3 regions of the Streptomyces sp. NPDC019531 genome follow, and region 1 is predicted to be linked to each of the others. Evidence: riboswitches for the same ligand, from Rfam matches in the RefSeq annotation. Region 1 holds a riboswitch; each other region holds the start of a gene.

Region 1 (3,259 bases):
GGGAGAGGTACGGCGGCCTCGAATACGCCGAGACCGCGGACCAGGCCAGCCGCAACCAGCAGATAGCCGTGGCCGAGAAGCTCCTCGCGGACCAGGGCATCGCCGCGTGGCCGACCTGCGGTCTGCTCTCCGGCCTCAGCAAGGACTCGAGTTCGGCCCGCGTCGACACGGGCGTGGGGAGCGGGACTCCCTCGCCCTCGACGTCCGGCTCGTCGCAATCGTCTGATTCCTCCGGATCGTCCGGCTCATCCGATTCCTCGAACTCTTCGGGCTCCGAGGACTCTTCCGGTCTGCTCGGCTCGCTGGACGGTTCGTCCGAGACGCCTTCGCCGTCGGCCACACCGTCGACCGGAGGCGACAACTCCGCCAAGTCGGACAAATCCAACTCTTCGGGCTCCGGGAGCTCTGCCACGGAAGGCTCGCAGTCCTCCGACGGCTCGCCCGTGGTGACCCCAGAAGAGGGCGAAGCGGACAAGTCGTGGCGGGAGGGTGGCTCTTCGGCCCTCGTCGACGTCGGCGCCCTCGGCTCCGGCAAGCATCGTGGCGGCAGCGCGGACGAAGGCGCGGAGGAGAGCGTGACGAAGAGCGCGGCCTCCTCGACCGGCCGTCACGCCGCCGCCACCTACACCGTCCGGGAGGGGGACTCCCTCGTCTCCATCGCCGACTCCCTTGGCCTCGACGGCGGATGGCGCGCCCTCTATGCCGAGAACAAGGACGTCATCGGGACCGACCCGAGCAACATCGTCGCCGGTCAGACGCTCGACACAGGGGCTGAATAGGGTCGAAAAGACCTGAAAAACAGCGGCAGTTCACGTCACACTTCGCACCTAATGTCCAGTTTGGTGAAAGTGTGGGATGAGTCTCAGAAGCCCTGATCGTCTTTGAAATTCCGCCGAGCGCATGTCTACGGTCATCACCGCTCGGCAACCCGAGCCCCGTCTGTCGCAACGCCGAATCCTGCCAGCGGCCGTACGGGAACAGTCGTCGCGTCAAGCGCCGTAGGCAGGAGCGGGGGACCCAAGGTAAGTGCCGGGCCCAGCAGTTCACGCTGGACCGGCTTGGGGTTAAGTCGCGCACCGGGAGGTGCGCGGCCGGGCAACTCAACCGGCCCGAACCCGACAGCTCACCTCGCAGGCGTCGGTGAGGGGATCCACCATGCTGTTTTCCGGCAAGGGCAAGCACCGTCGTCCGTCCAAGGCCACCCGCGCCGCCGCCATCGCCGGCGTCACCGGTGTCGCCATCGCCGCCCCGCTGATGGCGACCGGCAGCGCCTCCGCCGCCACCGCCTCCGAGTGGGACACCGTCGCCCAGTGCGAGTCCGGCGGCAACTGGTCCATCAACACCGGCAACGGCTACTACGGCGGTCTGCAGTTCTCCGCCTCCACCTGGGCCGCCTACGGCGGTACGCAGTACGCCGCGCAGGCCAACCAGGCCTCCAAGGCCCAGCAGATAGCCGTCGCCGAGAAGGTCCTCGCCTCCCAGGGCAAGGGCGCCTGGCCGGTCTGCGGCACGGGCCTGTCCAGCGCCACCTACAGCGGCGGCAGCTCGTCCTCCTCCGGCTCGAACTCCAGCTCCTCGAACACGAGCAGCCGTTCGACCGAGGAGCAGAGCGCCTCGCGTTCGACCGAGCGTCAGACCGCCAAGAAGACCGTCACCACGCCGACCGGCAAGAAGGTCAAGAAGGGCGACGGCGAGTACAAGGTCGTCAAGGGTGACACCCTCAGCTCGATCGCCGAGAAGCACAAGGTCAAGGGCGGCTGGCAGAAGCTGTTCAAGCTGAACAAGGACATCATCGACGACGCCGACTTCATCTTCCCGGGCCAGCAGCTGCACCTGAAGTAACAAAGGGTGCTCGTAGCTGAACCACAGCGCCCTCACAACCGTGTCCTTCATGATGAAGGCCTCGTGAGGGTCCCCCCGTCCCCACGGGCTCCCCGCTCCGGTGCGTGTTCCCCCGTACGCACCGGGGCGGGGCTTTTTTGTGCGCGCTTGAGCGACGCTCTTTGTTCAGTTCAGAAACAATTTACTCTCGGTTCTGTCCACGGGCCGGTCGGCACGGTGGCCGATACCCCGGAGCCGGTTAGGCTCGTCTCGCAGAACACACCGCGGTCCCGGCGGACCGTGTCACATCCCAAGAAGGAGATGCTCGTGCCGTCCATCGACGTCGTCGTAGCCCGGGAAATCCTGGACTCCCGAGGCAACCCCACGGTCGAGGTCGAGGTCGGCCTCGACGACGGCAGCACCGGTCGTGCCGCCGTCCCGTCCGGAGCCTCCACGGGCGCCTTCGAGGCCATCGAGCTCCGTGACGGCGACCCCAACCGCTACCTGGGCAAGGGTGTCGAGAAGGCCGTCCTCGCCGTCATGGACCAGATCGGCCCGGAGCTGGTCGGCTACGACGCCACTGAGCAGCGCCTGATCGACCAGGCCATGTTCGACCTGGACGCCACCGACAACAAGGGCGCGCTCGGCGCCAACGCCATCCTCGGTGTCTCCCTCGCCGTCGCCCACGCCGCCTCCGAGGCCAGCGACCTCCCGCTCTTCCGCTACCTGGGCGGCCCGAACGCGCACCTGCTGCCGGTGCCGATGATGAACATCCTGAACGGCGGCTCGCACGCCGACTCCAACGTGGACATCCAGGAGTTCATGATCGCCCCGATCGGCGCGGAGTCCTTCTCCGAGGCGCTGCGCTGGGGCGCCGAGGTCTACCACACCCTCAAGAAGGTGCTGAAGACCAAGGGCCTGTCCACGGGACTCGGCGACGAGGGCGGCTTCGCCCCGAACCTGGAGTCCAACCGCGCCGCGCTCGACCTCATCGTCGAGGCCATCAAGCAGGCCGGCTACGTCCCCGGTGAGCAGATCGCGCTCGCGCTCGACGTCGCCGCGTCCGAGTTCTACAAGGACGGCAAGTACGAGTTCGAGGGCAAGTCCCGCTCGGCCGCCGAGATGACCGAGTACTACGAGGAGCTCGTGGCGGCCTACCCGCTCGTCTCCATCGAGGACCCGCTGTACGAGGACGACTGGGCCGGCTGGAACGTCATCACCGAGAAGCTGGGCGACAAGGTCCAGATCGTCGGCGACGACCTCTTCGTCACCAACCCGGAGCGCCTGGCCCGCGGCATCGAGGAGGGCTCCGCCAACGCCCTGCTGGTCAAGGTGAACCAGATCGGTTCGCTGACCGAGACCCTGGACGCCGTCGAGATGGCCCAGCGCAACGGCTTCAAGTGCATGATGTCCCACCGCTCCGGCGAGACCGAGGACG
Region 2 (3,259 bases), on a different contig from region 1:
GACGACGGCTGGTTCGGCACCCGGACCAGCGACCGGGCCGGGCTCGGCGACTGGGCCCCCAACCCCGACCGCTTCCCCGCCGGGCTCAAGCCGCTCGGCGACCGCGTGCACGCGCTCGGCATGCAGTTCGGTATCTGGGTCGAGCCGGAGATGGTCAATCCGGACAGCGAGCTGTACCGCGCCCACCCGGACTGGGTGCAGTACCAAGCGGGACGAAAGCGGACGGAGTTCCGCAATCAGCTCGTACTGAACCTCGCGCGCGAGGATGTCCAGGAGTATCTGTGGGAGCAGCTCGACGTACTGCTCTCCTCGGCCCCGATCGACTATGTGAAGTGGGACTTCAACCGCTGCTTCACGGACGCGGGCTGGCCCGGCGACGCCTATCCGCAGCGCCTGTGGGTTGACCATGTACGCGGCTTTTATGCACTGTTGGACCGTTTGCGGGCGGCTCACCCGGGCGTCGCCTTCGAGTCCTGCTCGGGTGGCGGCGGCCGGATCGACCTCGGGGTGCTCAGTCGCACCGACCAGGTGTGGACCTCCGACAACACCGATCCGCTCGACCGCCTCGCCATCCAGCACGGCTTCAGCCAGATCCACCCCGCGCGCGTGATGGCCGCCTGGGTCACCGACAGTCCCAACACCCAGCTCAACGACCGGGTGAGCTCCTTGCGGTTCCGCTTCGTGAGCGCGATGGCCGGGGTGCTCGGGGTCGGCGGGGACCTCGCTGAGTGGACCGAGGAGGAGCTCGCCGAAGCCCGCGAGTGGGTGGACCTCTACAAGGAGATCCGTCCGCTGGTGCAGCGTGGCGACCTCTACCGGCTGCGGCCTCCGCGGGGCGGACTCAGTGCGGTGCAGTACGTCCTGGGGGAGGAGGCCGTCGTTCTCGCCTGGCTCCAGGCGCAGCACTACGGCGAGCCCGTGCCGGCGGTGCGGCTGCGCGGACTCGACCCGACGGCGTCGTACGAATGCCTCGAAACGGGAGAAGTTCACCGAGGGGCCGTATTGCTGCATCACGGACTTCGCACCGGTTTGCGCGGCGACTTGGATGCGACGGTTCTCCGGCTGCGTCGCATCTAGGGCTTCTGTCCGAATTGTTGGCTTCTTTCCAACTCCTGCCGGGATAGGGGTTCCTGTGAATTCATGACGTGAGGAGCGTCATATCCGTAACGGTGTGTCGCCCGTCATGTTCACGTAATTCGCGGGGTTTTCAAGGGGATTTGGGTTCGGTGGCGGGCGTCCGATTCACGCAGGGTGACCGTTAATTCTCATAAGGGATCAACAGGAACGCATTCACAGGGAACCTCTCACTTGTCCCTTTGTGTCTTGCTCGTTTACGTTCGCCACCGATCCGGACGGACGCCCAATCCTGCCGCCGCCCGGATTCCGCACACACTCACCCGTGCACGGCAGGAGCGGGGGACCCACAGGTAGTAACGCCTGTTCCGGTCTCCGGAACGGCTTGGGGTAAAGCCGCGTTTCGGCGCGGCCGGGCATCTCCAGCCCGCACCCGACAGCTCACCTCGCAGGCGCCGGAGAGGAATTCGCCATGCCCGCCAAGGGTAAGCACCGCCGCCCGAAGCCCAAGCGCTTCACCCGCTCGATCGCCATCGCCGGTACCGGGGGTGCCGCGCTCGCCCTTCCGCTCATGGGGGCAACCGGCGCTCACGCGGCGACCTCGCAGTCCGTGTCGGAAAAGGCCGTTCAGGCGCTTCCGGTCACGCAGAAAGTCGCCGAGAAGTCGACTGCGAAGAAGGACGCCAAGAAGACCTCGGCCGTGCGCACCTATTCGGTGCGGGCCGGTGACTATCTCTCGAAGATCGCCGATGAGCAGAACGTCAGCGGTGGCTGGAAAAAGCTCTACGCCGACAACCGCGAGGCCATTGGTGACGACCCGTCGCTGATACATCCCGGCCTGAAGCTCTCGATCGGCAAGAAGGCCACCACGAGCACGGCGAAGACCAAGTCCTCCTCCTCGTCGTCCTCGTCGAAGGCCGAGAAGGCAAAGTCGAAGTCCTCCTCCAACTCGACGGCCGCCACGCAGAGCTCCAGCAGCTCCAGTGGCTACACGCTCCCGGTCAGCGGTGCCACCATCGGCACCGGCTACCGCGTCGCGGGCAGCATGTGGTCCAGCGGCTACCACACGGGCGTCGACTTCGTCGTTCCGACGGGGACCTCGCTCAAGGCCGTGGCCGCGGGCACGGTCGTCTCCGCGGGCTGGGGCGGCGCCTACGGCAACCAGGTCGTCATCAAGCTCAACGACGGCTACTACGCGCAGTACGCCCACCTCTCCCAGCTCTCCGTCTCGGCCGGCCAGACCGTGACCGAGGGCCAGCAGATCGGGCTCTCCGGCGCGACCGGCAATGTGACCGGTCCGCACCTGCACTTCGAGATCCGCACCACGCCGGACTACGGCTCGGACGTGGACCCGGTCTCCTACCTCCGCTCGAAGGGCGTCGCCGTCGGCTGACGACACCCCCTGCGCCACCGAAGGCCGGACCCCGATCCCCGGGTCCGGCCTTCGGTGTGTCCGCGCGACTTCCGGGTGTGGCTGTCGCAGCGTCAACAGTCCTGGTGAGAAAGCTATTCCTGGTTTGGTGAACACTTTAGGAGTGGCTTATCTCACCGCCCGTCAAGTCTTTCCTACGGTCGCGTAGGTCACATTCGAAGGTGAATCATGAACTGCTGTGGCAGACGATTCGAAGAATGACAGCAGATCAGTGATCGGGTCGTACGTGGCGGTGGGGGACAGCTTCACCGAGGGCGTCGGCGACCCCGGCCCCGACGGGGCGTTCGTCGGATGGGCCGACCGGTTCGCGGTACTTCTCGCGGACCGGCGGCCCGAGGGCGACTTCAGGTACAGCAATCTCGCCGTGCGCGGGAAGCTGCTCGACCAGATCGTCGAGGACCAGCTTCCGCAGGCCGTCGAACTGGCACCGGACCTGGTGTCGTTCTGCGCCGGCGGCAACGACATCATCCGGCCCGGCACCGACCCCGACGAGGTCGCCGAGCGCTTCGAGCGGGCGATCGCCAGGCTCACCGAGGCGTGCGGCACCGTCATGGTGACGACCGGCTGCGACACCCGCGGGGTGCCCGTGCTCAAGCACCTGCGCGGCAAGATCGCCACCTACAACGGGCATGTGAGGGCCGTCGCCGACCGGTACGGGTGCCCGGTGCTCGACCTGTGGTCCCTGAAGACCGTCCAGGACCGGCGGGCCTGGGACGGCGACCGGCTGCATCTGTCTCCGGAGGGCCACACGCG
Region 3 (3,259 bases), on a different contig from region 1:
CGTTGAAGGCGAGGCCGGTGATCGAGCCGAAGCCGGACTTCCAGCCGAGGATCCTGCCGGTCCACGGATCGACCTTCCACACGCGCGCGGTGGGCCTCGCCGCCTCGCCGTTCAGTTCGCCGACGTAGAGCTTGCCGTCGGGGCCGAGCGCCAGGGACGTCGGCACGGACTGGTTCCCGTCGTGGTCCGGGAAGACCGTGAAGGGCCGCGCCTTGGCGTGCGGCGAAACGACGACCAGGTCGTTCCCGGCAGCATCCGCGACGATCTTCCGTCCGTCGGGGAGCGCGAGGACGGCGTACGGGTTGGACTCCACGGACGCCTTGTGCGGGTTGTACTTCAGCTCTACGGCGGTGATGTCCGCGGCGATCCTCGCCTTGCCGTGCCCGACGTGCAGCAGCTTGCCGAGAGTGTTCCAGGGCGGCTTCGTCGGCACCCCGGCTTCCGGCGGGGCGTAGGTCTCGACGCTCCAGAGCTCGCCGTGGAACGCGGAGACGCCGTCCACGCCGGTCGCGAAACCGCCGTCGGGGGCGGCGCCCGACGGGAGCCCCTGCACCACCCTGCGGTGCTTCCACGCGCCCCCGTCCCAGTAGATCTTGGTGACCGCGGAGCTGAGCCCAATGCAGGTCTCGCCCTCGGGGCCCTCACCGACGCACTTCCCGCCGCCCCGGCCCGCCTCGCCGACGTACACGTGCCCGTCGGCGTAGGAGAGCTGGCGCGGGTTGTCGAGACCCTTGGCGATCACACGGACCACCGGCTCGCCTCCACCGTGCCGCGCCGTCGCCGCAGCGGGGGCGATGCCCGCGGTGGCGGCGAGCGCGACCGACGTGGCGACGACGAGTCCTGCGCGCATCCTCATGGCCGTACCCCTCCAACCGGGCCGCGGCACCCCACCGCGGCTGGCTGGAAGCTAGACCCATGAAGCGGGCGGACGTCGCCACTCCGGTGAAAATACGCCCAAGTCATGGCAGATCACTCCGGATTGGCCACGCGGAGCGACGTTTGGGACCAAGGTCACGAAAATGTATCGGGCATATCGAACATCAACCTTCACACGGGCCACACCCGTTGGTTACGGTTCCGAGCAGGCCGTACGACCCCCACCGGCGAACGTCGCCGGGCCGCACGGCCTCCGCCGAGTCCGCAGCGCCGCCGCGCGCCCGGAGCCGGGGACCCACCGAACTTGGGGTGAATCGGCCGACTCCCGCGCACGGGAGCGCCGTAGGGCAACCCTTCCGAACCACCCGCCCGAACCCGACAGCTAACCCGGTAGGCGGAGCACTGGAAGGAGTCGCCTCCCTTGGCGTCGCACCGCAAGTCGCGTCCCGCTGGTACGCGCGTAGCAGGCATACGGACCCCGGCCCTCGCGACGGCCGCCCTCACCTCCGTGGCCCTGCTGTCCCAGACGGCCAACGCCGCGCCGGCCGATGACAAGCCGAGTCTCGAAGAGGTCGAGAAGAAGGTCGACGACCTCTACCGCCAGGCCGAGTCGGCGACCGACAACTACAACGCGGCCAAGGAGAAGACGACCAAGCAGCGCAAGCAGGTCGACACGCTCCTCGACGACGTCGCCCAGCGCACCCAGAAGCTCAACGAGGCGCGGGAGGAGCTCGGTGCCTTCGCCGCCGCCCAGTACCGCACCGGCGCCGCCGCGCCCGACACCGCGACCTTCCTGCTCTCCGACACCCCGCAGGACTACTTCGACCAGACGCAGCTGATGGGTCGTTTGACGAGCCGCCAGAAGGGCGCGGTCGACGACTACGTCTCCGAGCAGTCCGCGACGATGAAGAAGCGTCAGGAGGCCTCCCAGAGCCTTCAGACGCTCACCGAGACGCAGAGCGACCTCAAGACCGCCAAGGCGACCGTCCAGAAGAAGCTCGCCGACGCGCGCGACCTGCTGTCGGAGCTGACGGCCCAGGAGAAGGCTCGTCTCGCGGCGATCGAGAAGGAGAAGCAGGAGGCGGCGGCCCGCAAGGCCGCGGAGCTGGCGCAGCAGCAGGCGGCCGCGGAGAAGGCCGCCCAGGAGGCGGCTCAGCAGGAGAGCTCGTCGAGTTCGAGTTCGAGTTCGTCCACGACGACCGACTCCTCGTACGCCACCAAGGCCGCCAAGGCGCTCGCCTTCGCCCGCGCGCAGATCGGCAAACCGTACGTCTGGGGCGCCACCGGTCCCGACTCCTACGACTGCTCGGGCCTCACCCAGGCCGCCTGGAAGGCCGCCGGCGTCTCCCTCCCCCGCGTCACCTACGACCAGGTCAACGCGGGCACCACGGTCTCGCTCGCCGATGCCCAGCCGGGTGACCTGGTCTTCTTCTACGACGACATCAGCCACGTCGGCCTCTACATAGGCAACGGCATGATGATCCACGCCCCGAAGCCGGGCGCGTACGTCCGCGAGGAGTCGATCTACTACGACGGCGAGTCGGCGATCCACAGCGTGGTGCGGCCGGCCTGAGGCGCCGCCCATAGGGCGGGCCTCGCGAGGCGCAACCATTGCGCGGCTCGCCGGCCACCGCGTCCCTCGCGACGCACCCGGAGACGCGCACGCCTCCCCGGGTGCGGGAGGGGTCAGACGCGCCGCACGCGCGCATGGAGGGGTCGGAAGCCGCACGCGCGCGCGTGGCCCGCTCCCTCGCCCGCGCGATTTCCGCACGCGCGCGTGCGCGCCCCGCCCGCGCGGCACACCGAGCTTCCTAGCATCGGCCCCATGTCCGGTACCTCCCCGCACTCCCCCCTGCGCGTCTGGTGGACGCAGCGCCCGCCCGCGGCCGGGGCCGCCGTGATAGCGACCGGCATCATGTCGGTCGGGTTGCATCTGACCGGCTACGAGACGCTGTCCCGGTTCGCCCTGGTGATCGGCTGCGCGGCCTGGCTGGGGCTGGCGGCCGACTTCGCCGTACGGCTGCTGAGGGAGCGCGCGCGCTGGGTCGCGGATGCCGAGACAGCGGGCGCGTTGACGGCCGTGGCGGCGACCACGGTCCTGGGCACCCGTTTCTCCGCGCTCGGTTGGCAGACCCTCGCCGAGGCGCTGCTGGCGCCTGCCGCGGTGCTGTGGCCGGTGCTGATCGTGATCGTCGTGGGCCGCTGGAAGCGGCGGATGCCCGGCGCGGTGTTCCTCGGCTGTGTGGCCACCCAGGGCCTCGCGGTCCTCGGCGCCACGCTCGCCGCGGCCGAGTCGGCGACCTGGCTCGCGCACACCGCGCTCGTGCTGTTCTGGCTCGGCCTGGTCCTCTACGGCGTCGCGCTCTTCCGCTTCGACCTGCGC

The links. Region 1 has a riboswitch for cyclic di-AMP ahead of ACI2L1_RS26310 (transglycosylase family protein). Riboswitches for the same ligand answer to the same signal wherever they lie in the genome.
Region 2: another riboswitch for cyclic di-AMP. It lies ahead of ACI2L1_RS16165 (peptidoglycan DD-metalloendopeptidase family protein); the one in region 1 lies ahead of ACI2L1_RS26310 (transglycosylase family protein).
Region 3: another riboswitch for cyclic di-AMP. It lies ahead of ACI2L1_RS15420 (NlpC/P60 family protein); the one in region 1 lies ahead of ACI2L1_RS26310 (transglycosylase family protein).

What each region holds. Positions count from the first base shown of each region.
Region 1 is NZ_JBJDQL010000025.1:34,121-37,379, forward strand. It holds gene ACI2L1_RS26305 (transglycosylase family protein) at 1-779, shown strand, start outside; cyclic di-AMP (ydaO/yuaA leader) riboswitch at 985-1,152, shown strand; gene ACI2L1_RS26310 (transglycosylase family protein) at 1,156-1,842, shown strand; gene eno (phosphopyruvate hydratase) at 2,143-3,259, shown strand, end outside.
Region 2 is NZ_JBJDQL010000011.1:90,999-94,257, reverse strand. It holds gene ACI2L1_RS16170 (alpha-galactosidase) at 1-1,077, shown strand, start outside; cyclic di-AMP (ydaO/yuaA leader) riboswitch at 1,381-1,542, shown strand; gene ACI2L1_RS16165 (peptidoglycan DD-metalloendopeptidase family protein) at 1,547-2,467, shown strand; gene ACI2L1_RS16160 (SGNH/GDSL hydrolase family protein) at 2,718-3,259, shown strand, end outside.
Region 3 is NZ_JBJDQL010000010.1:155,843-159,101, reverse strand. It holds gene ACI2L1_RS15425 (ScyD/ScyE family protein) at 1-856, opposite strand, end outside; cyclic di-AMP (ydaO/yuaA leader) riboswitch at 1,121-1,290, shown strand; gene ACI2L1_RS15420 (NlpC/P60 family protein) at 1,298-2,449, shown strand; gene ACI2L1_RS15415 (tellurite resistance/C4-dicarboxylate transporter family protein) at 2,702-3,259, shown strand, end outside.